Regions from separate parts of the Novosphingobium sp. KA1 genome, predicted to be linked through region 1. Evidence: predicted binding sites of a transcription regulator. Region 1 holds the regulator's gene; each other region holds the start of a gene.
What was found. Region 1 encodes LexA, which represses DNA repair genes until DNA is damaged. Its sites were predicted from a motif close to GTTCCNCNCTTGTTCT; they were not measured.

Region 1 (7,171 bases):
CCGTCGATATAGGTGAGCGCGCTCTCGCAGCTGGCCGTCGACGTGAAGCCGGGGTCGTACGTGAACTTGCCCGTCTGGGCGTAGAGCTTCCGGATATCGATTACGTCCGGACCGACGCTGCCCTTGAGCACGGGATAATCGAATTCCGTGCCACCAGCATTCAGTTTGACCTGATCACCCACCAGTTATTACTCCTTATATGTGCGACCCGGTCGTGGCGTCTGCCTGCTCGCCAATGCGAGCAAGGCTTTCGTCCCGGCCGAGCAGTACCAGTACGTCGAAAATGCCCGGAGAGGTCGTCTGACCCGTCAGGGCAGCGCGCAGCGGCTGCGCGAGTTTGCCGAGGCCTAATCCCAGCTCCTCGGCCATTGCCTTCAGGCAGGCTTCCAATGCCTCGAGGTTCCAATCGGAAACCCCGGAAAGACGCCCGTGAATGTCGGCAAGACGCGAGCGCGCCTCGTCGGTCAGGAGCGCCTGCGCCTTCTCGCTGAATGCGAGGGGGCGCTTGGCGAACAGGAAGGCCGCGCCTTCTGCAAGTTCGTTGAGGTCCTTGGCCCGGACCTTCAGCACGGGCATGGCCTGCGCGAGCAGGGCCATGTCGGGATTTTCGTAACCGGCCCTGGCGAGGCGCGGTGCGACCAGATCGGCAAGGCGGGTGTCGTCCGCCTCGCGCAGGTAATGGCCGTTGAGATTCTGCAGCTTGGCAAAGTCGAAGCGCGAGGGCGACTTGCCCACGTCCGCCATGTCGAACCATTCCACGGCCTGGTCGCGGCCGATGAATTCTTCATCGCCGTGACCCCAGCCGAGGCGCAGCAGGTAATTGAAGAGGGCTTCGGGCAGCACGCCCATCTCGTCGCGGTAGGCATCGACGCCCAGCGCGCCGTGGCGCTTGGAAAGCTTGGCGCCGTCCGAACCATGGATCAGCGGCACGTGGCCATAGACGGGCACGTCCCAGTCCATGCCGTGAATGATGACCAGCTGGCGGAACGCGTTGTTGAGATGATCGTCGCCGCGCAGGACATGGGTGACGCCCATATCGTTGTCGTCGACCACGACCGCGAGCATGTAGGTGGGCGTGCCGTCCGAACGCAGGATGACGAAGTCGTCGATTTCCTCGTTCTTGACGGTGACTTCGCCCTGCACGAGGTCGGCGATCGTGGTCTCGCCTTCGCGCGGTGCCTTGATACGCACGACGTAGGACTTGTCGGCCGGCCAGGTCGACGGATCGGCATCGCGCCATTCGCTGTCGATTCGGAACGGGCGACGTTCTTCCTGTGCTTTCTGGCGACGCTCTGCCAGTTCTTCTGGCGTCAGGTAGCAACGATAGGCGTGGCCGCGCGCCATGAGTTCGGCCGCGACTTCGGCATGACGGTCCGAGCGGGCGAACTGGAACACGGCGGGCTCATCGCCTTCAAGGCCGAGCCAGGTCAGTCCGTCGAAAATGGCCTCGATTGCGGGCTCCGTCGAGCGGGCGCGGTCGGTGTCCTCGATGCGGAGCAGATATTTGCCACCGTGGTGACGGGCGTAAAGCCAGTTGAAAAGCGCGGTACGGGCCCCGCCGATATGCAGGAAACCCGTGGGCGAGGGGGCAAAACGAGTGACGACGGCTTTCTTTTCCGTCTGTCCGCTCGATGCACTGCCGCTTGCCATTGTTATTACCTTCCGTCCTAATGTCGGCCATGGCCAGCCAAGCCGCCACGACCGATGATCCCGAGCTTCCGACGTGCGTCGGAGGCGCTGCATTGCAGCATCGCCCATGGATCAGCCAGAGCCACATGTCGAGCAGATTGGACGAAGTCGAGTGTTTTCTTTCGAACTGCGGTTTCGATAGAGGGCCATGGTTAGTTGCAGCTTTCGGAACCGGAATCCTGTGCTGGTTTACCTTGCCGGGGCCGGCGTACTGGATCGCATTCAGCGCCATTTGTGTCGTCATTGGAGCAGGGGGCGCGGCGTGGCGGGAGGGAAGGTCCCGTTATCCGTTCCTGCGCCGTGCCGCCTGGTCGCTGGCGGTGCTGATTCTTGCGGGTTTTCTGGTGATCTGGGGGAAGTCCGCGCTGGTCGGCACGGCCGCGATTTCGCGTCCGATTTCGGGCAGTCTGGTGGGGCGGGTGCTGTCGGTGGAGGAGCAACCGGCATTCTCGCGTGACAGGCTGGTGCTGGCAATGCGGGAACCGGGCACCGGGCGTGCGATCAAGGTCAGGGTCAACGTTTCGACACGCTTTGCACGCAACTCACAGGGGCTCTTGATTGCGCCGGGCGCATTGATCCGATTCCATGGCAGGCTGATTGCGCCTGCACCGCCGATGTTTCCGGGAGGCTACGATTTCGCCCGGGCGGCGTGGTTCTCCGGCCTGTCCGCGACGGGAAGCGTCACCGCGCCGATCGTGGTGCTTGCGCCGGGCGCGAGCGAGAGTGGAGATCGGTTGGCACGATGGCGTTCCGAACTTGCCGGCCATGTCCGGTCACGGCTCGCTCCCGCGGAAGCCGGAATCGCGGTTGCGCTTGTGACTGGCGATATGGGCAGCATCGGCGAAAGCGATGCCCAGGCGATGCGCGATTCCGGGCTGGCGCATCTGCTTTCGATCAGTGGCCTGCATGTCAGCGCCGTGATCGGGGCGGTATATGTCGTCATCCTGCGGCTCCTGGCGCTTTTCCCCGCCGTTGCGCTGCGGGTCCGGCTACCTGTAGCGGCTGCGGCCGTCGGGGCGCTCGCCGGAATAGGCTACACGGTGCTTACAGGTTCTCAGGTACCCACGGTCCGCTCCTGTGCAGGGGCCCTGCTGGTACTGACTGCGCTGGCGCTGGGGCGAGAGGCCCTGTCGGTCCGCCTGCTTGCGGCAGCTGCGTTCGCGGTGATGCTGTTCTGGCCGGAGAGCATTGTCGGGCCGAGCTTCCAGATGAGTTTTGCGGCAGTTCTTGCCCTGATCGTTGTTGGCAATGCGGGGCCGATTCAGCGAATGCTGAGTCCGCGCGACGATGCTTGGCCGATGAAGCTGGCGCGCGCGCTGACGCTGATGCTGGTGACGGGCGTGGCGATCGAATGTGTCCTGATGCCGATCGGGCTTTATCACTTCCACCGCGCCGGGGTGTACGGCGCACTTGCCAATCTGGTAGCCATACCGCTTACGACATTTGTCATCATGCCGCTGGTTGCATTCAGCCTGCTGCTCGACCTTGCGGGTGTCGGTGAGCCGGTCTGGTGGCTGTCCGGGGAGGCGATCTCGATGCTCCTTGCGCTTGCCAGGAACGTCGCGCATTTCCCGGGTGCGGTCAGCGCCATGCCCAGGATGGGCGGCGGCCATTTCCTCCTTTTTGTCATCGGCGGGCTGTGGTTCGCGCTGTGGAGCCACCGGGTCCGTTTCTGGGGTGTTGTTCCCGCTGTCCTGGGGCTAGGCGGGCTGCTGATGGTGCAACCGCCGGACATCATGGTTTCCGGCGATGGCCGCCATGTCGCTCTGGTGGTCGACAACGGCTCGAAGTTGGCCGTGCTGCGCGACGGTGTGGGGGACTATGCAAGAGACAGTCTCGTCGAGACTGCGGGGCTCCGGTCGGGAACGGTGGCCTTGCAGGATTGGTCGGGCGCGCGTTGCAACGCTGAGTTTTGCCTGGTGACGGTCGAGAAAACCGGACGGATCTGGCGGATCCTGCTTTCGCGCAACCGTGCGCATGTGCCTCTGGCTTCACTCGCTCGGGCCTGTGCTGCCAGCGACATCGTCATCGCCGATCGTTACCTGCCACCAGCGTGCAGCCCGAGATGGCTGAAATTCGATCGACAGGCGCTTGCGCGGACCGGCGGTGTAACGGTTGACCTTGGGAATGCGACTTTTCAGAGCGTTGCTCAGGAACAGGGCCAGCACGGTTGGTGGCGTACGGCACAAGGCGGCTGAAAAACGGCGGGTTCATGTCGCCCGGATACCGTTTTGCGCCGCCTATGCCTGGCGATTTGCGCCTGTTCCATACGTGGTTGGCGAAGGGAAAAACCATGCATCTTCGTGCAGCAAGCGCAGTGGCTGGGGCAGCCGAAGTCCGGGGTTCCGGCAGGCGGCTACCTCTCGTCAGTGATACTGGCGAAGAATGCCGGTCAGCTTGCCTTGCACCTGAACTTCATCGGCGCCGTAGATCTGTGGTTCGTACGCGGCATTCGCCGGATCGAGGCGAACCTTGCCGCCCTCGCGGCGCAAGTACTTGAGCGTCGCTTCCTCGCCGCGCACGAGCGCCACTACGATCTCGCCGTCACGGGCGATGTCGGTGCGCTTCACCAAGGCGAGATCGCCATCGAGAATGCCGGCTTCGATCATCGAGTCGCCGGATACTTCAAGAGCGTAGTGTTCTCCCGCTCCAAGCAGGGCGGCCGGCACAGGCAATGTAGACTGGCCTTCGAGTGCCTCGATCGGAACGCCCGCGGCAATGCGCCCGTGGAGCGGAATTTCGATCACGTCGTTTGCCGGAGCGCTGCTTGCCGCGACAGGCGCGGATTGCGGCACTTCGAGAGCCTTTGGCGTGGCAATCGGTTTGCTGGTGATGTCTTCGGGCTGGCGGAGCACTTCCAGAGCGCGCGCGCGGTTCGGCAGGCGCCGGATGAAGCCGCGTTCCTCGAGCGCGGAAATCAGGCGGTGCACCCCGGACTTCGACTTGAGGTCCAGCGCGTCCTTCATCTCTTCGAAGCTGGGCGAGACGCCGCTGTCCTCAAGCCTGAGCTGGATGAACCGGAGCAATTCGTGCTGCTTGCGCGTCAACATGTGGCCTGCCTCGCCTGATGGGCCGCGCGATGCGGCCTTGTTCCTCTCGCGTAGAACACTTCGAGTTCTGTTCGCGAACAATGCGAGAACAACTAAGCAACGAAATGTGCATCGTCAAGCGATACCGCCATTCTGGAGCAAGTAGACCCGTACCGGATCTCCGGCTTCGGCGGCTGGCATGCCTGCCGGTCGATCGATGAGCACATTGCTGGCCGCCAGGGCGCCCAGTGCGCCGCTATCCTGGAGCACATGAGAGGTGACCGTCGCGCCGTCCCAGAGCCCCCGCAGGAATACCCGGCGATCCGAACTGGCGGGAAGCGGTGCGGCAAGGCGTGCCTCGAATGACAGCGGGAGCGGGCTGCGCGCGCCCAGCATCGCGCGTAATACCGGCAGCAGGAAATGATAGGCGGTGACCAGACTGGACACGGGATTGCCGGGCAGGCCGAGCACGATCTGTTGGCGCGCGCTTGCAGTCTTGACGGCAACCAGCAGCGGCTTGCCCGGCTTGATGGCCACGCGCCAGAAGTCGATCCGGGCGCCCCACGCTTCGAGGGCGGGACGGATCAGGTCATGATCGCCGACGGATGCCCCGCCGCTGGTGATGACAAGGTCCACGTTTTTGGCGGATTCGAAGGCGGCAAGCAGGGCGTCGAGATGGTCGGCGACCGGTCCGATCCGCGTGATTTCCACCGGAAGGGTCCGTGCGAGGGCCGCGAGCATCACGCCATTGCTGGCGGGGACCTGATGTGTTTCGCAGGTTTCCGGATCGGGCGCGAGTTCGTCGCCGCTGTCGATCACCGCGATGCGCGGCATGCGGCAGACGGGGAGGTGCTTGTGACCGGCGGCAATTGCCAGGGCCGCCTGCGCGGGGCCAATCCGGATGCCCGCCGGCAGGATTTCGCGGCCCTCCGGAAAGTCCATGCCTCGGCAGCGGATGTGCTTGCCGGCAGGAGAGGGGCCGTCGCCGGTCAGCGTGATATGATGATCATCGCGGGCAAGGTCTTCCTGTACGATCACCGCATCGGCGCCTGCAGGAAGGAGTGCGCCGGTGGAAATGCGCACGGCCTGCCCCGGGGCGACCGTCTCGGCATAAGGATGGCCGGCTGCGCTTTCGCCGATGACGTGCCACGGACCGGCCAGATCGCTGGAGGCGACGGCATAACCGTCCATGGCCGAGACATCGGCGGCAGGTTGGGTGCGCCGCGCGAACAGCGGCTCGGCGAGATAGCGCCCGAGTGCGCCTTCCATGTCGACCCGCTCGATCGACAGCGGGGTGACCAGTTTCAGCAGCCTTTCCTGTGCCTGCTCGAGCGTCAGCATTCGACCTGGGGTCATCAGGCAAGGTCCTCCGCGATCCAGTGGCCGGACTTTCCGCCCCGCTTCTCGATCAGGCGGATCTCGCCAACGACCATGCCCTTGTCGAGCGCCTTGGCCATGTCATAGATTGTCAGGAGTGCCATTGATGTTGCTGTAATTGCTTCCATTTCGACTCCGGTCTTGCCGGTGAGTGAAGCGGTCGCCGTGGCCCGGATGGCGTTGTCCTCGAAGTTGAAATCGACATTGACGGCATCGAGCATCAGCGGGTGGCACATCGGGATCAGGTCGGATGTCTTCTTGCCTGCCATGATCCCGGCGATACGGGCGGTGCCCAGTACGTCACCCTTTGGGGCATTGCCGGCGCGGATCGCCTCCAGCGCCGTGGCTGTCATGGTGATACGGCCCGAGGCGACCGCGAGGCGCTGGGTTTCGGCCTTGGCGCCGACGTCCACCATGCGGGCGGTGCCGTCCGAATCGATGTGGGTGAGGTTCTTGGTCATTTCGGGCGGTTCGTCCGGGCTACAAGGTGACAGGTCGGTTGACACGGTTGACACGGTTCTGAAGTGAAAGCGCGCTGGCTGCCGAACGGGCGGATTTGCGCGCTTTCAACGAAGAACAGGCGATCGGTCATGACACCGCGATGGCAGAATTCGGCGTGGTAGGACAGGTGCTCCGGGGCAATTTTCGCAAGATCGGTCAGGATGGCCGGGGTCATTGCGGGCAATGTGGTGACCATGACGCAAACCTCGAAAAGACCTGAGCATTCCAGGCGCCGCTATCTCGAGCGGATGGCGCGCGTGGTGGAGCGGATCGAGGCCGAGCCGGATGCCGCGGCCGACCTCGAAACGATCGCAGCTTGGGCGGGGTTCTCGCCGTTTCACTTCCATCGCCAGTTCCGGGCCCTGTGCGGGATGCCGCTTCAGCGTTTCGTGCAGCTTTCCCGGTTGCACCGGGCCGCGATGCAACTTGCATTCCGCCCCGGCACCCGGGTGATCGACGCGGCGCTGGATGCCGGATACGAGGCGCCCGAGGCATTTGCGCGGGCGTTCCGCGCGCGGCTTGGCCAGACACCATCGGCATTTCGATCGGCGCCGGACTGGTCGGCGTGGGAGGCG
Region 2 (7,171 bases), 790 kb from region 1:
CAAGCTGGTCGCCTCGCGCCTGCAGCGCCTTGCCGCGCCGGACAGGCTGGAGACGGCATTGCTCGAACTTTCGCGCGTGGCGGAAGAAGCGCCGCGTTTCCTGCGCGCGGCCTCGGCGCGGCTGGAAGCCTCGCCGCAACCTGCCCGGGATGAGGGCACGGCGGGGGCCGTGAAGCTGGCCGGATGGCTGGTCGGCGGCGCCGTGGTACTCCACGCCGCCGCCGACCTGCTGATCCACTGGACCTGAGTTATCGGCGAACCGCGTCCGACTTGTCGCGCGCGGCCTTGAACTCCGAGCCCGGCTTCCACTGCGGCCACTTGGCGGAACCTGCCAGTTCCTCGCCGATGGTGCGGATCAGTTCGACGTCCTGCACCGCGCCTTCCATCTTCCATTCGGGCGACCAGGCGTCGCAGGCCTGGTGGTAGCACTGGCCGGTATAGGCATCGATCCAGGCCTGCCCCGCCTTGACGCCGCCGTCCTTCAGGTCGGCCGCCCCGGCAAGGCCCATCATCAGCATGACCGGCACGCCGCGCTTGGCGAAGGAGAAGTGGTCGGCGCGGTAGAACAGCCCGCGCTCGGGCAGGCTCTCGACCGTCACGCGGCGGCCCTGGGTCGCGGCGACGCGCGCCATGTCGTCCTCCAGCGTGTCCTGGCCCTTGCCGATCACCGTCACGTCGTTCGCCGCGCCCGCGGTCTGGAGCACGTCGATGGTGAGGTTGGCGACGGTCTTTTCCATCGGGAACACCGGGTTGGCGGCGTAGTATTCGGAGCCGAGCAGCCCGCGCTCCTCCGCCGTCCAGGCCGCGAAGACGACCGTGCGCTGCGGCGCCGGCTCGCTTTTCATGACGCGGGCGATGTCGAGGATGCCGGCGATGCCGATGCCGTCGTCATTGGCGCCGGCGCGGTAGATGCGGCCCTGGGCGTCGGGCGCGCCCTTGCCGTAGGCGTCCCAGTGGGCGCCGAACATCACCGTCTCGTCCTTGCGGGTGGTGCCGGGGATCTGCGCCAGCACGTTGTGGCTCATGACTTCCTCGTGGGCGACCGGGACCTCGGCATCGAAGGTCACGCCCTTGAGGTCCACCGGCCTGAAGTCCGGACGGCGCGCGGCGACCGAAAGCTTTGCAAGGTCCAGCCCGGCCGAGGCGAACAGACGCGTCGCCGCGTCGGCGGAGAGCCAGCCCTGCAGCGCCAGGCTGGTGAGCTTGTCCTTGCTGCGCACGATGTCGTAGTTCTCGCCGCCCGGGCTGGTGACGACGTTCCAGCCATAGCCCGCGCCCGCCGTGTCATGCACGATCAGCGCACCGATCGCGCCCTGTCGCGCGGCTTCCTCGAACTTGTAGGTCCAGCGGCCGTAGTAGGTCATCGTCCGGTCGCCGAACTTGCCGGCGGCGGGCTCGCCCTTCTTCGCGTAGAAGTCGGGATCGTTGATGAGGAAGACAACGACCTTGCCCTTGAGGTCCATGCCCTTGAAGTCGTCCCAGCCGCGCTCGGGCGCATGCACGCCGTAGCCGACAAAGACCACCGGCGCGCCGGCGATCCGCGCGGTATCCTCGGGGCGCAGGGTGGAGATGTAGATGTCCTTGGCGACCGTCACCGGCATCGGCCCCTTGGGCCCTGCGAAGGCGAGCGTCCCGGGCGCGCCCAGCTTGGTGTGCAGCAGCGGCACTTTCTGCACCCACTGGCCGTCCGGCCCGGCCGGCTGGAGGCCGATGTCCTGGAAGCGCGCGATCAGGTAGCCGATGGTGCGTTCCTCGCCCACGGTGCCCGGCGCGCGGCCCTCGAAGGTATCGGACGAGAGCGTCTTGACGTCGGCGACCATGCGGTCGGCATCGATGGCCTCGCGCGCGATGGCAGGGTGGCAGACAGAGGCGAGCAGCGCTGTGACGGGCGCAAGGAGGGATTTTTTCATGGCCCCCGCTTTTAGGCAGCGGGGCAGGGGAGGCAAGCCTGCTCTGGTCCGGCGCGGCGCCGGTGGAAGCAGGGGCGGGGAGGCAAAGCAGAATGTCTTGGACAAGCGGCGGGTTTTATCCGAAATGCTGTGAACTACCTTGGATCGCTAGGGAGAACAGAGATCCGCCTTTCATGACCGCCGCCCCTCTTGCGGGACTGCCTTGCGCGTCGGCGGGCGAGCCGCATGCCGTCCCCGGCATGCGCGCGCAGGTTGCCGCCTTCGACTGGAGCACGACCCCGCTGGGTCCGCGTGAGGACTGGCCGGTCGAACTGCGTCTGGTGGTCCAGCAGATGCTCGATTCCCGTTTCCCCAAGGCGGTCATCTGGGGCGCCGGGCTGACGACGCTCTACAACGATGCCTTCGTGCCGATCCTGGGCGACAAGCCGGCCCCGCTCGGGCGCTCGTTTGCCGATATATGGTCCGAGGCATGGGAGATCATCGGCCCGATCGCCGATCGCGCCTTTGCCGGCGAGCCCACCTACATCGAGGATTTCCCGCTGGAGGTCGAGCGTTTCGGCTACCGCGAGCAGGCCTGGTTCACGTTCTGCTACAGTCCGCTCAGGCTGGCCGACGGTTCCATCGGCGGCATGCTCGACACCGTGGTCGAGACCACCGGCAAGATGCGCGCGCAGGCCGCGCTGGCGCTCGCCAACCAGGAACTGGGGCACCGCCTCAAGAACACGCTCGCCCTCGTCCAGGCGATCGCGCGCCAGAGCCTGCGCGGCTCGGCGGAGCCGGGGGCGCTGGACGCCTTTTCGTCGCGGCTGGCGGCGATGGGCAAGGCCCATGACGTCCTGATCCATCAGGACTGGTCGGAGGCCTCGCTGGAACAGGTGGTGCATTCCTCGATCGCGATGCATGTCGCCCGCGAGCGCGTGTCGATCGCCGGGCCGGAGTTGCAGATCGGCTCGCGTGCGGTGGTGGCGCTCACGCTCATGCTGCACGAACTGGCGACCAATGCGATCAAGTATGGCGCCCTGTCGAACGAGACGGGCCGCGTCGGCTTCTGGTGGGAGCTTGATGGCGAGAGCCTGACCCTGCACTGGCAGGAGGAAGGCGGCCCGCCGGTCTGCGCGCCGCAGCGCAAGGGCTTCGGTTCGCGGTTGATCGACATGGGATTCGGTTTCCGCAGCGCGGTCGAGCAGCGCTACGAGGCCGACGGGTTCAGCCTGAAGATCACGGCGCCGCTGAGCGAACTGGTGACGTGAGATGACCGTAGCTAGGTTAAGCGCCGCGCGGCGCCCGGGCGTTCCAAGCTGCTGATGCGTCAGCATCATCGCACCTTGGTATAAGGCACAAAAAAGCGGGCCGGACGCTGTGTCCGGCCCGCTTTTTCGCGAATTTCGCGGCACCGGCCCACTCCCCCACCCGACCACCCATCGGCAGTATTCTGTGGGTGGTCGGGTGGGGGAGTGGGCTGGTGCCGCCCTCAAAATGCCCTTTAGGGCATTTTTTAAACAGTCTCTCAGCGGCAGCGCGAATAATTCCCCGCGCGGCAGGCGGCGACGTCGCGGCGCCACTGCGCGAGATCGGCCTCGTAGTCGCGGCGGGCCTGGGCATAGTCGCGCGACTGGCGGGCGTAGTCGGCCCGGCCGGACTGGTAGTCGCCTTCCTCGAAATCGCCGTCGTCATCGCCCGACTGGCGATAGGCCTTCCAGCCCTTGGCGTACTGTGCATCGCGCTGGCGCACGTAGGCGAGCTGGTCCTGGTTGAGCTTGCGGATGATGGCCCGGTCGCGGGCGATGGCCTCGGGCGTCATCGTCGGATCGCGCGGATCGTCGGCGAGCGCCGGGCTGGCGAATGCGGTGGCCAGCGTTGCCGCGGACACCATTGCGAAAGCCGGCGCGCCCAGTGCGCGCAGGAAAAGCGACCCCCTCATCTTTGTACTCCGTCCCTGAAGGTGTTTGCGCGCATCTCTGGCGGTCTTCGCGGCGGCGCGCAAAGCCAATGCGACGAATTGCGCGGCGCGGAGACGGAGCGTGCCGAGCCTGCGGCGGGCTGCCGGCCTGCGGGGGAACCCGGTGCGGGGTGGGGCTGGGGGACGGCTGGGTAGGGGCGGGCGGCCGATGCAGTGCCGCGTCCTGACCGCTTTGGGCCCGGCCTGGCGGATTTGATTTCCGCGAATAATAATAGTGATAAACGTTAAAAATAGTTCGTTTCGCTCTATTTTTATAACTACACGCGCTTTTGCAAGTATGTTTCAGGTGATGTTGGTGGGTTTATTTCGGAAACGTTCTGAAATTGCGTGGGGGTGTATTTATGGATCACGCACCGGCCTCGCGCAAGCGGCGGGGCCGGTGCGAAATCCCTCATTTTCCTAGCGTTGCGCAAAGACGGCCAGGGAGCCGCCGCCGCTGCCGGCGAGCGCGAGGGTTTCGCCGCGTTCGCGGGCGGCCATGCGCTGGGCGAAGAGTTCGTCACGCGCCGCATAGGCGCGGCCGGTGGATTCGTCGCGGCAGCTGATCATGTTGCTGTATTCCGGAATATCACGGTAATCCGCGAAGCCGCAGACCTTCTTGACGGCGGAATCGAGGCGAACGGTCAGGCGATCGCGGCCGTACGGGCTGTCGAGATCGAGGTCGCCGTAGCGCACCACGACCCGCGGGACGTTCCGGTCGATCTGATGCTTGACGACCACCTCCTCGGCGGCTGCCGGCGGCGTGAGCGCGATCATGGAGGCCGCGGTCAGGGCGGTGGCGGCGGCCATGGCGAACGTGGAATGGATCTTGTGCATCTTGGGTACTCCTCCTGAGTGTGCAGCTCCCATCGCCCGCGAAGCCTCCCTGCTGCGCGAACCTGCAAACTGCCTGCGGCCCGGACGAATTCCGAAAAAAGCAAAGTTGTGCAGATGCTTGTTCCGCCGGCTCGATGGCTCGCCGGAAGGTACTGCATGGACTGCTGTTCGCCCGTGTTGCGACGATCCTGGCCAAGCGATTGTTATGCTGCCTTTACTTATTTTAACGAGGCAGAAAACACGGCAAAGGGTGAGTCGATACTCTATTCGGGCAGGGACTCTATTGCGCATCGTCGCGGGGCTTTCAAGTCCGCAAACCCCCGGATCGGCAAACGGCATCGGTGCTTCGATGGAGTGCATTGAATCGCCGACGAATGACGCGGCGATAAATTTGCAGGCGCTTTGCGGCGGGGTGGGGCATGCGTTGATTTCCTCAAGCGCGTTCCCAAATGACGCCGGACCGGTCCTGCTGCGGCATGGCTTGCGTGTCGCGAACAAATCTGGAACATACCGCCCCCATGAGTCTCTCCCACATCACCGTCCGCGGCGCCCGTGAGCATAACCTCAAGGGTTTCGACATCGAACTCCCGCGCGAGAAGCTGATCGTCATCACCGGCCTGTCGGGTTCGGGGAAATCCAGCCTCGCGTTCGACACGATCTATGCCGAGGGCCAGCGCCGCTATGTCGAGAGCCTCTCGGCCTATGCGCGCCAGTTCCTGGAGATGATGCAGAAGCCCGACGTCGAGCATATCGACGGCCTCAGCCCGGCAATCTCGATCGAGCAGAAGACCACCAGTCGCAACCCGCGCTCGACGGTGGCGACGGTGACGGAGATCTGGGACTACATGCGCCTGCTCTGGGCGCGTGTGGGCATTCCCTATTCACCCGCCACCGGCCTGCCGATCGAGGCGCAGACCGTCTCCAACATGGTCGACCGGGTGATGGAACTGCCCGAAGGCACCCGCGCCTACCTGCTCGCGCCGGTTGTGCGCGGCCGTAAGGGTGAATACCGCAAGGAACTGGCCGAGTGGCAGAAGGCGGGCTACACCCGCGTGCGCATCGACGGCGAGCTCTACGCCATCGAGGACGCCCCCGCGCTCGACAAGAAGTACAAGCACGACATCGAGGTCGTGGTGGACCGCATCGCGGTCAAGGACGGCATCCAGACGCGCCTTGCCGACAGCTTCGAACAGGCGCTCAAGCTCGCCGAGGGGCTGGCCTACATCGACCTTGCGGACGGCGTCGTGCCGGGCCGTGAGGAAGAGGGTAAGGGCAAGAAGAACCTCAAGGGCGCCGGCCTGCCGCCGAATCGCATCGTGTTCAGCGAAAAGTTCGCCTGCCCGGTCAGCGGCTTCACCATCGAGGAGATCGAGCCGCGCCTGTTCTCGTTCAACGCCCCGCAGGGGGCCTGCCCGGCCTGCGACGGGCTGGGCGAGAAGCTGCTGTTCGACCCGCAGCTGGTTGTCCCGAACGAGCATCTCAGCCTCAAGCAGGGCGCCATCGTGCCCTGGGCCAAGTCGAACCCGCCTTCGCCTTATTACATGCAGGTGCTCTCCAGCCTGGCCGAGCACTTCGGGTTCGACCTCACCACGCCGTGGGACGCGCTGCAGACCGAGCTGAAGATCGTCATCCTCTACGGCACCGGGGGCAAGGCCGTGCCGCTGACGTTCAAGGACGGCAAGAAGGAATACACGGTCAACAAGCCGTTCGAGGGCGTGATCGGCAACCTCAACCGCCGCATGATCCAGACCGACTCTGCCTGGATGCGCGAGGAACTGTCCAAGTTCCAGACCGCGCAGCCCTGCGAGACCTGCGATGGCAAGCGCCTCAAGCCCGAGGCGCTGTCGGTGAAGATCGCCGGCAGCGACATTGCCGATGCCGCGCGGCTTTCGGTGGCGGACGGCTTCGCGTGGTTCGGCGCGCTGGAGGAGAAGCTCACCAGCCAGCAGCAGCAGATCGCCAGGGCCATCCTCAAGGAAATCAACGAGCGGCTCGGCTTCCTCAACAACGTCGGGCTCGACTACCTCAACCTCGACCGTACCAGCGGCACGCTGTCGGGCGGCGAGAGCCAGCGCATCCGCCTTGCCAGCCAGATCGGCTCGGGCCTCTCGGGCGTGCTCTACGTGCTCGACGAACCCTCGATCGGCCTCCACCAGCGCGACAACGACATGCTGCTGGAAACGCTCAAGCGTCTGCGCGACCTTGGCAACACCGTGATCGTCGTCGAGCATGACGAGGACGCGATCCGCACCGCCGACCATATCGTCGACCTTGGCCCCGGCGCCGGTGTCCACGGCGGGCAGGTGGTGGCCGAGGGCACGCTGAAGCAAGTGCTCAAGAGCAAGAACAGCCTCACCGCCCAGTACCTCAACGGCACCCGCAGGATCGAGGTGCCGACCACGCGCCGCAAGGGCAATGGCAAGCAGATCGTCGTCGAGAACGCCCGCGCCAACAACCTGAAGAACGTGACGGCGCAGTTCCCGCT
Region 3 (7,171 bases), 710 kb from region 1:
CGATCGGCCGCGCGACGATCGCCCCCGTGAAGAACGCCGCCCCCGCCCCGTTCGCGCCGCACCGCGCGCCGCTGCGCCCACGGCCAAGACCCCTGGCATGCCCGTGCGCGAAGGCGAACGCATCGCCAAGCTGCTCGCCCGTGCCGGTGTCGCCAGCCGCCGCGAGGCCGAGCGGCTGATCATCGAAGGCCGCGTGCGCCTTGGAGAAGATCTGATCGAAACCCCCTCCACCGTGCTGCCGAACCTGCGCGGCGTGACGGTCGACGGCAATCCCGTGCGCGATGCCGAGGAAACCCGCCTCTTCATCTTCCACAAGCCCTCCGGCCTCATCACCGCCGAGCGCGACCCGATGGGCCGCCCGACGATCTACACCGCGCTGCGCAACGCGCTGCCCGATGATTCGGGCCGCGTGATGCCGATCGGCCGCCTCGACCTCAACACCGAGGGCCTGCTGCTGCTGACCAACGACGGCGAGTTCAAGCGCCAGCTCGAACTGCCCGCCACCGGCGTGCCGCGCACCTACCGCGCCCGCACCTTCGGCGATATTTCGCAGGCCCAGCTCGAGGACCTCATCGAAGGCATCGAGATCGAAGGCGTTGTCTACGGCAAGATCGACGCCAACATGGAGCGCCGCACCGGACGCAACCAGTGGGTCGAGATGACCCTGACCGAAGGCAAGAACCGCGAAGTGCGCCGCGTTCTGGAGCACCTCGGACTGCAGGTCAGCCGCCTGATCCGCATTTCCTACGGACCGTTCCGCCTGCTCGACCTGCCCAAGGGCATGGTCGTGGAAGTCTCGCCCCGGGAACTCGAGAACTTCCGCCGCACGCTGCCGGACGCCAAGGCATGAAGCCTGCCAGTGCCCGGGGCAATGTACGGACCGGCCTGCGCATCGTCGCTGGTGAATGGCGCGGCCGCAAGCTGGCCGCGCCCGAAGGCGATGCCACGCGCCCGACCGCGGACCGCACCCGCGAGACGCTGTTCTCGATGCTGGCAAGCCGCCTCGGGACATTGGAGGGGCTGAAAGTGGCCGATCTCTTTGCCGGATCGGGCGCACTCGGCCTCGAGGCGCTTTCGCGCGGCGCCGCGCACTGCCTGTTCGTCGACCAGGACCCCGGCGCGATCCGGGCGATCCGCACCAACATCGCCAATCTGCGCGCGCAGGGGCAGACCGACGTGCGCGCAAGCTCGGCCCTGTCGCTTGGCCCCGCCAAGGACACGCTGGACCTCGTCCTGCTCGATCCACCTTACGACACCGGCGCCGGTGCCGTGGCGGTCGACAAGCTCAACCGCCTCGGCTGGATCGGCGAGCAGACCTGGGTCTGCATCGAAACCGGCCGCGACGAGACGTTCGCGATCAAGGGCTTCGAAGTGGAGTCCACGCGCGATGTCGGCAAGGCCCGGCTGCATATCCTGCGCCGCGTCCCGGCCTGACGCTTCAGGTTACATTTCCATACTTCAAGGGGTGCCTTTGCCGACCGCAAGGCACCCCTTTTGCGTTTGGTTACCTTTTGCGTTTGGTTACCTTTAGCCATCACCGGCGGTTACTTTTCCATACCACACTCAGTCACTTTTTCATGCTGGCAGGCCGCCCCGGCCAGTCCCTCATCGGCCTGTTGCCGAAGTGCAGGCCTGCCTGCCGGGGGTTGATGCAGCTATCGACGACGGTCTTCGAGCAGACCTTGTAGCTCTGCCCGTCTACCGTCACTTCGGAGGGATAGCCGCGGGATTCGCGGACCGAGGCGCCCGCCCGGTGATGCGGCGAGGCAGCCAGAGCCGAACCTGCGGTGGGAATGAGGGCGGCCGCTGCGGCCAGCACCACGATGGAGCGATAAAACATCCGGACTTCTCCATGGATGACAGCCGCACGCTCATCGTGACAATGCGCGCCCTCCGCTTCGGTTCCCGGCAAACCGGCGGGGATTGTTCTCCAGGCCTGGCGAAGCGGCCTTGCACGCCCCGCCCCCGTTCTCTAGATGTTCACGGGTGAACGATCTGCAATCCCCCGTGCCCGACGCCTCTTCCGACCCGCTCATCGACGGGCTGAACCCGCCCCAGCGCGAGGCAGTTCTGACCACCGAGGGCCCGGTGCTGATGCTGGCGGGTGCCGGTACCGGCAAGACGGCGGCGCTCACCCGCAGGCTGGCGCATCTGGTGCGCAGCCGCCTGGCGTGGCCAAGCGAGATTCTCTGCGTCACCTTCACCAACCGCGCCGCGCGCGAAATGCGCGAGCGTGTCGGCCAGTTGATCGGCCCGGCGGTCGAGGGCATGCCCTGGCTCGGCACTTTCCACGCGATTGCCGCCAAGATGCTGCGCCGCCACGCCGAACTGGTCGGCCTCCAGCCCAATTTCACGATCATCGACACCGACGATCAGCTGCGCGTGCTGAAGCAGCTGATCCAGGCCGAAGGGATTGATGAGAAGCGCTGGCCCGCGCGCCAGCTCGCCGGTTGCATCGATCGCTGGAAGAACCGCGGCCTCAACCCCGCCGATCTTGATGCCGGAGAGAACGAATCCTACGCCAACGGGCGCGGGCAGAAGTTCTACCAACTCTATCAGGACCGCCTGAAGACGCTGAACGCCTGCGATTTCGGCGATCTTCTGCTGCACATGCTGAACATCCTGCGCACCCACCGCGAAGTGCTGGAGCAATACCAGCAGCGTTTCAAATACGTGATGGTGGACGAGTATCAGGACACCAACCAGGTCCAGTACCTCTGGCTGCGCCTCATCGCGCAAGTCCGCAAGAACATCTGCGTGGTGGGCGATGACGACCAGTCGATCTACTCCTGGCGTGGCGCGGAAGTGGCCAATATCCTCAAGTTCGAGAAGGACTTCCCCGGCGCGAAAGTGATCCGGCTGGAGCAGAACTACCGCTCCACCCCGCAGATCCTTGCCGCCGCCTCGGGCCTGATCGGCGAGAATACCCAGCGCCTCGGCAAGACGCTGTGGACCGAGCGCCACGCGGGCGACAAGGTGCGCGTGATCGGTGTCTGGGACGCCCCCGAGGAAGCCCGCCGTGTCGGCGACGAGATCGAGCGGCTGGAACGCGAAGGCGCCGCGCTCGACCAGATCGCCATCCTCGTGCGCGCGCAGTACCAGACGCGCGAGTTCGAGGACCGCTTCATCGCGATCGGCATGAAGTACCGCATCGTCGGCGGCTTCCGCTTCTACGAGCGCGCCGAAATCCGCGACGCCCTCGCCTACTTGCGCGTCATCGCCCAGCCGGCGGACGACCTTGCCTTCGAGCGCATCTACAACGCCCCCAAGCGCGGTCTCGGGGCCAAGGCGCTGGAGGCGCTGCACACGCTTGCCCGCCGGCGCGCGATTCCGCTCGCCATGGCCGCGATCGAAATCGCCGATACCGACGAACTGCCCGCCCGCGCCCGCAACACCTTCCTCTCGCTGATGCGCGACTTCGCCCGCTGGCGCGATCTTTCCGCCACCGAGAACCCGGCCGACCTCATGCGCACCGTGCTCGACGAGAGCGGCTATACCGACGCGCTGCAGGCGGAAAAGACGCCCGAGGCGAACGGACGGCTGGAAAACCTCGTCGAACTCGCGCGCGCCATGGAAGAGTATGAAAGCCTCGGCGATTTCCTCGAACACGTGAGCCTGGTGATGGACAACGAGGCCGCCTCGGACGAGGAAAAGGTCACGATCATGACCATGCATGCCGCCAAGGGGCTGGAATTCGACAACGTGTTCCTGCCGGGCTGGGAGGAAGGCGTGTTCCCCTCGCAGCGCTCGATGGACGAAGGCGGCCTCGCCAGCCTCGAGGAAGAGCGCCGGCTTGCCTACGTCGCGATCACGCGGGCACGGCGCAAGTGCACGATCCTCCACGCCGCCAATCGGCGCATCTATGGCCAGTGGACCAGTTCCATCCCCTCGCGCTTCATTGCCGAACTGCCCGAGGATCACGTCGACAGCGAAACCACGCTATCGGGCGGCGCTTCGCTGTGGAGGGCGCAGTGGAGCGAACATGCCGATCCCTTCGCCGAAGTCGCCCGCGCGCAGCCTGCCCGCACGATGACGCGCGGGCCCGGCTGGCAGCGCGCAGCGGCGCAGGACTACGATCCCAAGCCGCGCCGTATCCCCGAATCGACCCGCAGCGCCGCCAGCTTCGCCTCGAAACCGCGCACCGACATCGAAGTCGGCGCCCGCGTGTTCCACGAGAAGTTCGGCTACGGCAAGGTCACCGGGCAGGAAGGCAACAAGCTGGAGATCGACTTCGAACAGGCCGGCGCCAAGCGTGTGCTTGACAGCTTCGTGAAGCCTGCCAGCGACGTCTGAAGCCGGCTCAGACGAGCCCCGGGATCAACCGCGAACGAACCTTCTCGGCATATGCACGGTAAGCCGGATCGGCGCGCAGGACCTTCTCCTCCTCGTCCGTGCGCATCCACAGCAGGATCCACGCCAGCGCATAGACCGCCAGGTTCCAGGCCGAAAGATAAAGCATCAGATAGCCGATGTGGTTGATGATGTAGGCCATGTACATCGGATGGCGCACCAGACGGTACACGCCGCCGCTTTTCACGCCGCGATTGGCCGCCACCACCCCGAAGCTGCGGCGCAGCGACAGCTTGGCGAGGATCGACAGGGCAACGCCGCCCAGGATCATCGAGGTCGAGACCAGATCCGGCACCAGCTGGACACCCCTGGGTACGATCAGCAGGCCCGCCGCCGTACCGCCGAAACCCACCAGCACCGGCTTGACCCCGGTCGCCACGTCGCCGGGCCGCTGCAGCAGGATCAGCACCACACCAAGCAATTCGGCCACCAGAAACACCACCAGCTGCGGGTGCTGCGGCATGGCCGGAAGCAGGCGCCAGACCACCATGTAGGCCAGCAGGATCATGAACGCGCATTCGGCAAGATGAAGCAGGCGAGGCAAAGTCATCGAAGTCCCCCGTCCCCCGCCGCAACGGCCGGGCACACGGAACAGCTAGCGCCACATTGGTAAACAGGCATTTAAGCGGCGACCAGCGCCCAACTCATTGCCAGGCGTTTAGGATCGGGAAACCATGATGCCCTAGGATCGCGGCCAGTTCCTTTCGACGGGCCTCATCCTGATGCATGAAATCCTTGCCGTCCTGCGGCCCCTGTTCTTCGTCGCGCTGCTGCTCGTCCCGCTCGAGTGGTTGCTGCCCGCACGCGGCCCCGATCGCCGCACCCGCGCGGGGGTAGTCGCGGACATTCTCCATGCAACGGTGGGCACGCTCATGATCCGGTTCGGCGCCATGCTGCTGCTGGCGCTGATCGCGCCCTTCGACCCGCTCGTGCATCTGTCCGGGACGATTCCGGTCTGGCTGCAGGCGATCATTTTGCTGCTGGCCTGCGACTTCATCATCTGGTGCGTGCACCGCAGCTTCCACGCCTCGCCCTTGCTCTGGCGCTTCCACCGCATCCACCATTCCAGCCCGCACCTCGACTGGCTGGCCACCGCCCGCGTCCATCCGGTCGAACAGATCGTCTTTGCCACCGCCATGGCGCTGCCGATGTGCATCGCCGCCTTCTCGCCCACGGCCGTGGCGATCTACATGGGGTTCTACACGCTGCACGCGAACCTGCTGCATGCCGATACCCGGCTCTCGTTCGGACCGCTCGACGCCGTGTTCACGCCGCCGCGCGTGCACCACTGGCACCATGCCGACGAAGAGCACGCCTATGACAGCAACTTCGGTTCGCAACTGGTGATCTGGGACAAGCTGGTCGGCACGGCCTATCGCCCTGAAGCCGAGCGCCCTTCCCGCTTCGGCGTCGAACAGGCGCCGCCGGAAAACTTCGTCGACCACCTCGCCGCGCCGTTCCGTGCGCAGCCCGAGCTACGATCGGATAGCGGCGGCGCCGTGGCCGAAAGCGCTCACTGACCCTGCGATGCGGCGTCGATCTGCGGCAGCAGTGGATCGGGAATGTTTGCCGCCGTGCCATCCGGGGCAAGATCGAGGATCGCCTCGCCCTGCCGTGAACGCGGCTGCCAGACCGGCAGGTCCGCACCGTTGGGATCGCCCGTCTTCGCGAAGTTCACCAGATAGCCGCTGGCGATCCGCGCCATGCCGGCATCCCGATCGCTCGCCCCCGCACCATACTTGATCGCCACGGTGCCGAGAAAATAGGGAATGTCGGTCGCATGGCCCGCGCCCTTGCCGTCCTGCGGCAGTGAACTGGCGACATAACCGAAGCGATATTCCCATACCGGCACGCCCTGGTCGGCGATCAGGCCCGACAACTGGCGTGCACCCGCGATCATCCCGCCGGCAACGCCGCCGATGTCATCGCTTGTCGCGCCGATGATCATCGGCACCTGATGGAACGTGCCGGAAGCGTACGCCTTGCGCTGATCGACGGCGATGCGGCCATCCGCGAACGGGCTTGCAAAGGTGCGCGGCGCGCTCGACGGCGCGAACAGCGCCGCCAGGTTCAGCCCATCGACCACGGCATCGGCCGGAAGTGCCCGTAGTTTCGCAAGGCTTTCGGGATCGTCTGCGGCAATGCCCTTGCCTGCCGCAAAGCGCAGCCCCGCCGCCTCCGCCGATGCAAGATCGGCATCGACCAGCATCTGCCCGTCACCGCCCGACATCACCACCGCCTTGTCGAACAGCCCGTTCGCCAGCGGCGACGTGACGAGATTGTGCACCGACATGCCGCCCGCGCTCTCGCCCACGATCGTCACGTTGTCGGGATCGCCGCCGAACGCCTCGATATTGCGCTGGACCCAGGAAAGCGCCGCGATCTGGTCGAGATAGCCGTAATTGCCGAGCAGGCCGCCATCCTCCTGCGCCTGCGTCAACGCCGGATGGGCAAACGTGCCGAACCGGCCGACCCGGTAGTTGAAGCTGAAGAACAGCACGCCCTGCCGCGCGAGTTCGACCCCCGAATACGTCGGCGGCGAGGCCCCGCCATTGACGAAGCCGCCGCCATAGATCCACACCACCACCGGCAGCTTGCCCCCGGCCCGCTCCGGGCGCCAGACGTTGGCGTAGAGGCAGTCTTCCGCAGGCGGCGTGCCGAGCGGCGCGGCATCGCCGTCGAACGGCTTCTGCATGCAGTCATCGCCATATTCGCCCGCATCGCGCACGCCCTGCCACGAAGCCGCCGGCTGCGGCGCCCGCCAGCGCAAGTTGCCCACTGGCGGCGCGGCGAAGGGGATGCCCTTCCAGCTGATCACGCC

Region 2: uvrA (excinuclease ABC subunit UvrA) is a predicted target of LexA. The motif match lies at 5,178-5,193, and genes of this name have one in related genera.
Region 3: CA833_RS00765 (ATP-dependent helicase) is a predicted target of LexA. The motif match lies at 1,968-1,983, and genes of this name have one in related genera.

Annotation. Positions count from the first base shown of each region.
Region 1 covers NZ_CP021247.1:3,140,361-3,147,531, forward strand. Annotated here, with positions in the region: gene CA833_RS15110 (citrate synthase) at 1-182, opposite strand, end outside; gene gltX (glutamate--tRNA ligase) at 196-1,650, opposite strand; gene CA833_RS15120 (ComEC/Rec2 family competence protein) at 1,680-3,887, shown strand; gene lexA (transcriptional repressor LexA) at 4,056-4,739, opposite strand; gene CA833_RS15130 (molybdopterin molybdotransferase MoeA) at 4,854-6,074, opposite strand; gene moaC (cyclic pyranopterin monophosphate synthase MoaC) at 6,074-6,556, opposite strand; gene CA833_RS15140 (hypothetical protein) at 6,553-6,771, opposite strand; gene CA833_RS15145 (GyrI-like domain-containing protein) at 6,758-7,171, shown strand, end outside.
Region 2 covers NZ_CP021247.1:205,171-212,341, reverse strand. Annotated here, with positions in the region: gene CA833_RS01165 (AarF/ABC1/UbiB kinase family protein) at 1-247, shown strand, start outside; gene CA833_RS01160 (M28 family metallopeptidase) at 249-1,910, opposite strand; gene CA833_RS01155 (sensor histidine kinase) at 2,084-3,160, shown strand; gene CA833_RS01150 (hypothetical protein) at 3,418-3,831, opposite strand; gene CA833_RS01145 (UrcA family protein) at 4,270-4,686, opposite strand; gene uvrA (excinuclease ABC subunit UvrA) at 5,205-7,171, shown strand, end outside.
Region 3 covers NZ_CP021247.1:124,729-131,899, forward strand. Annotated here, with positions in the region: gene CA833_RS00750 (pseudouridine synthase) at 1-850, shown strand, start outside; gene rsmD (16S rRNA (guanine(966)-N(2))-methyltransferase RsmD) at 847-1,434, shown strand; gene CA833_RS00760 (hypothetical protein) at 1,568-1,840, opposite strand; gene CA833_RS00765 (ATP-dependent helicase) at 1,987-4,293, shown strand; gene CA833_RS00770 (isoprenylcysteine carboxylmethyltransferase family protein) at 4,301-4,900, opposite strand; gene CA833_RS00775 (sterol desaturase family protein) at 5,073-5,870, shown strand; gene CA833_RS00780 (carboxylesterase/lipase family protein) at 5,864-7,171, opposite strand, start outside.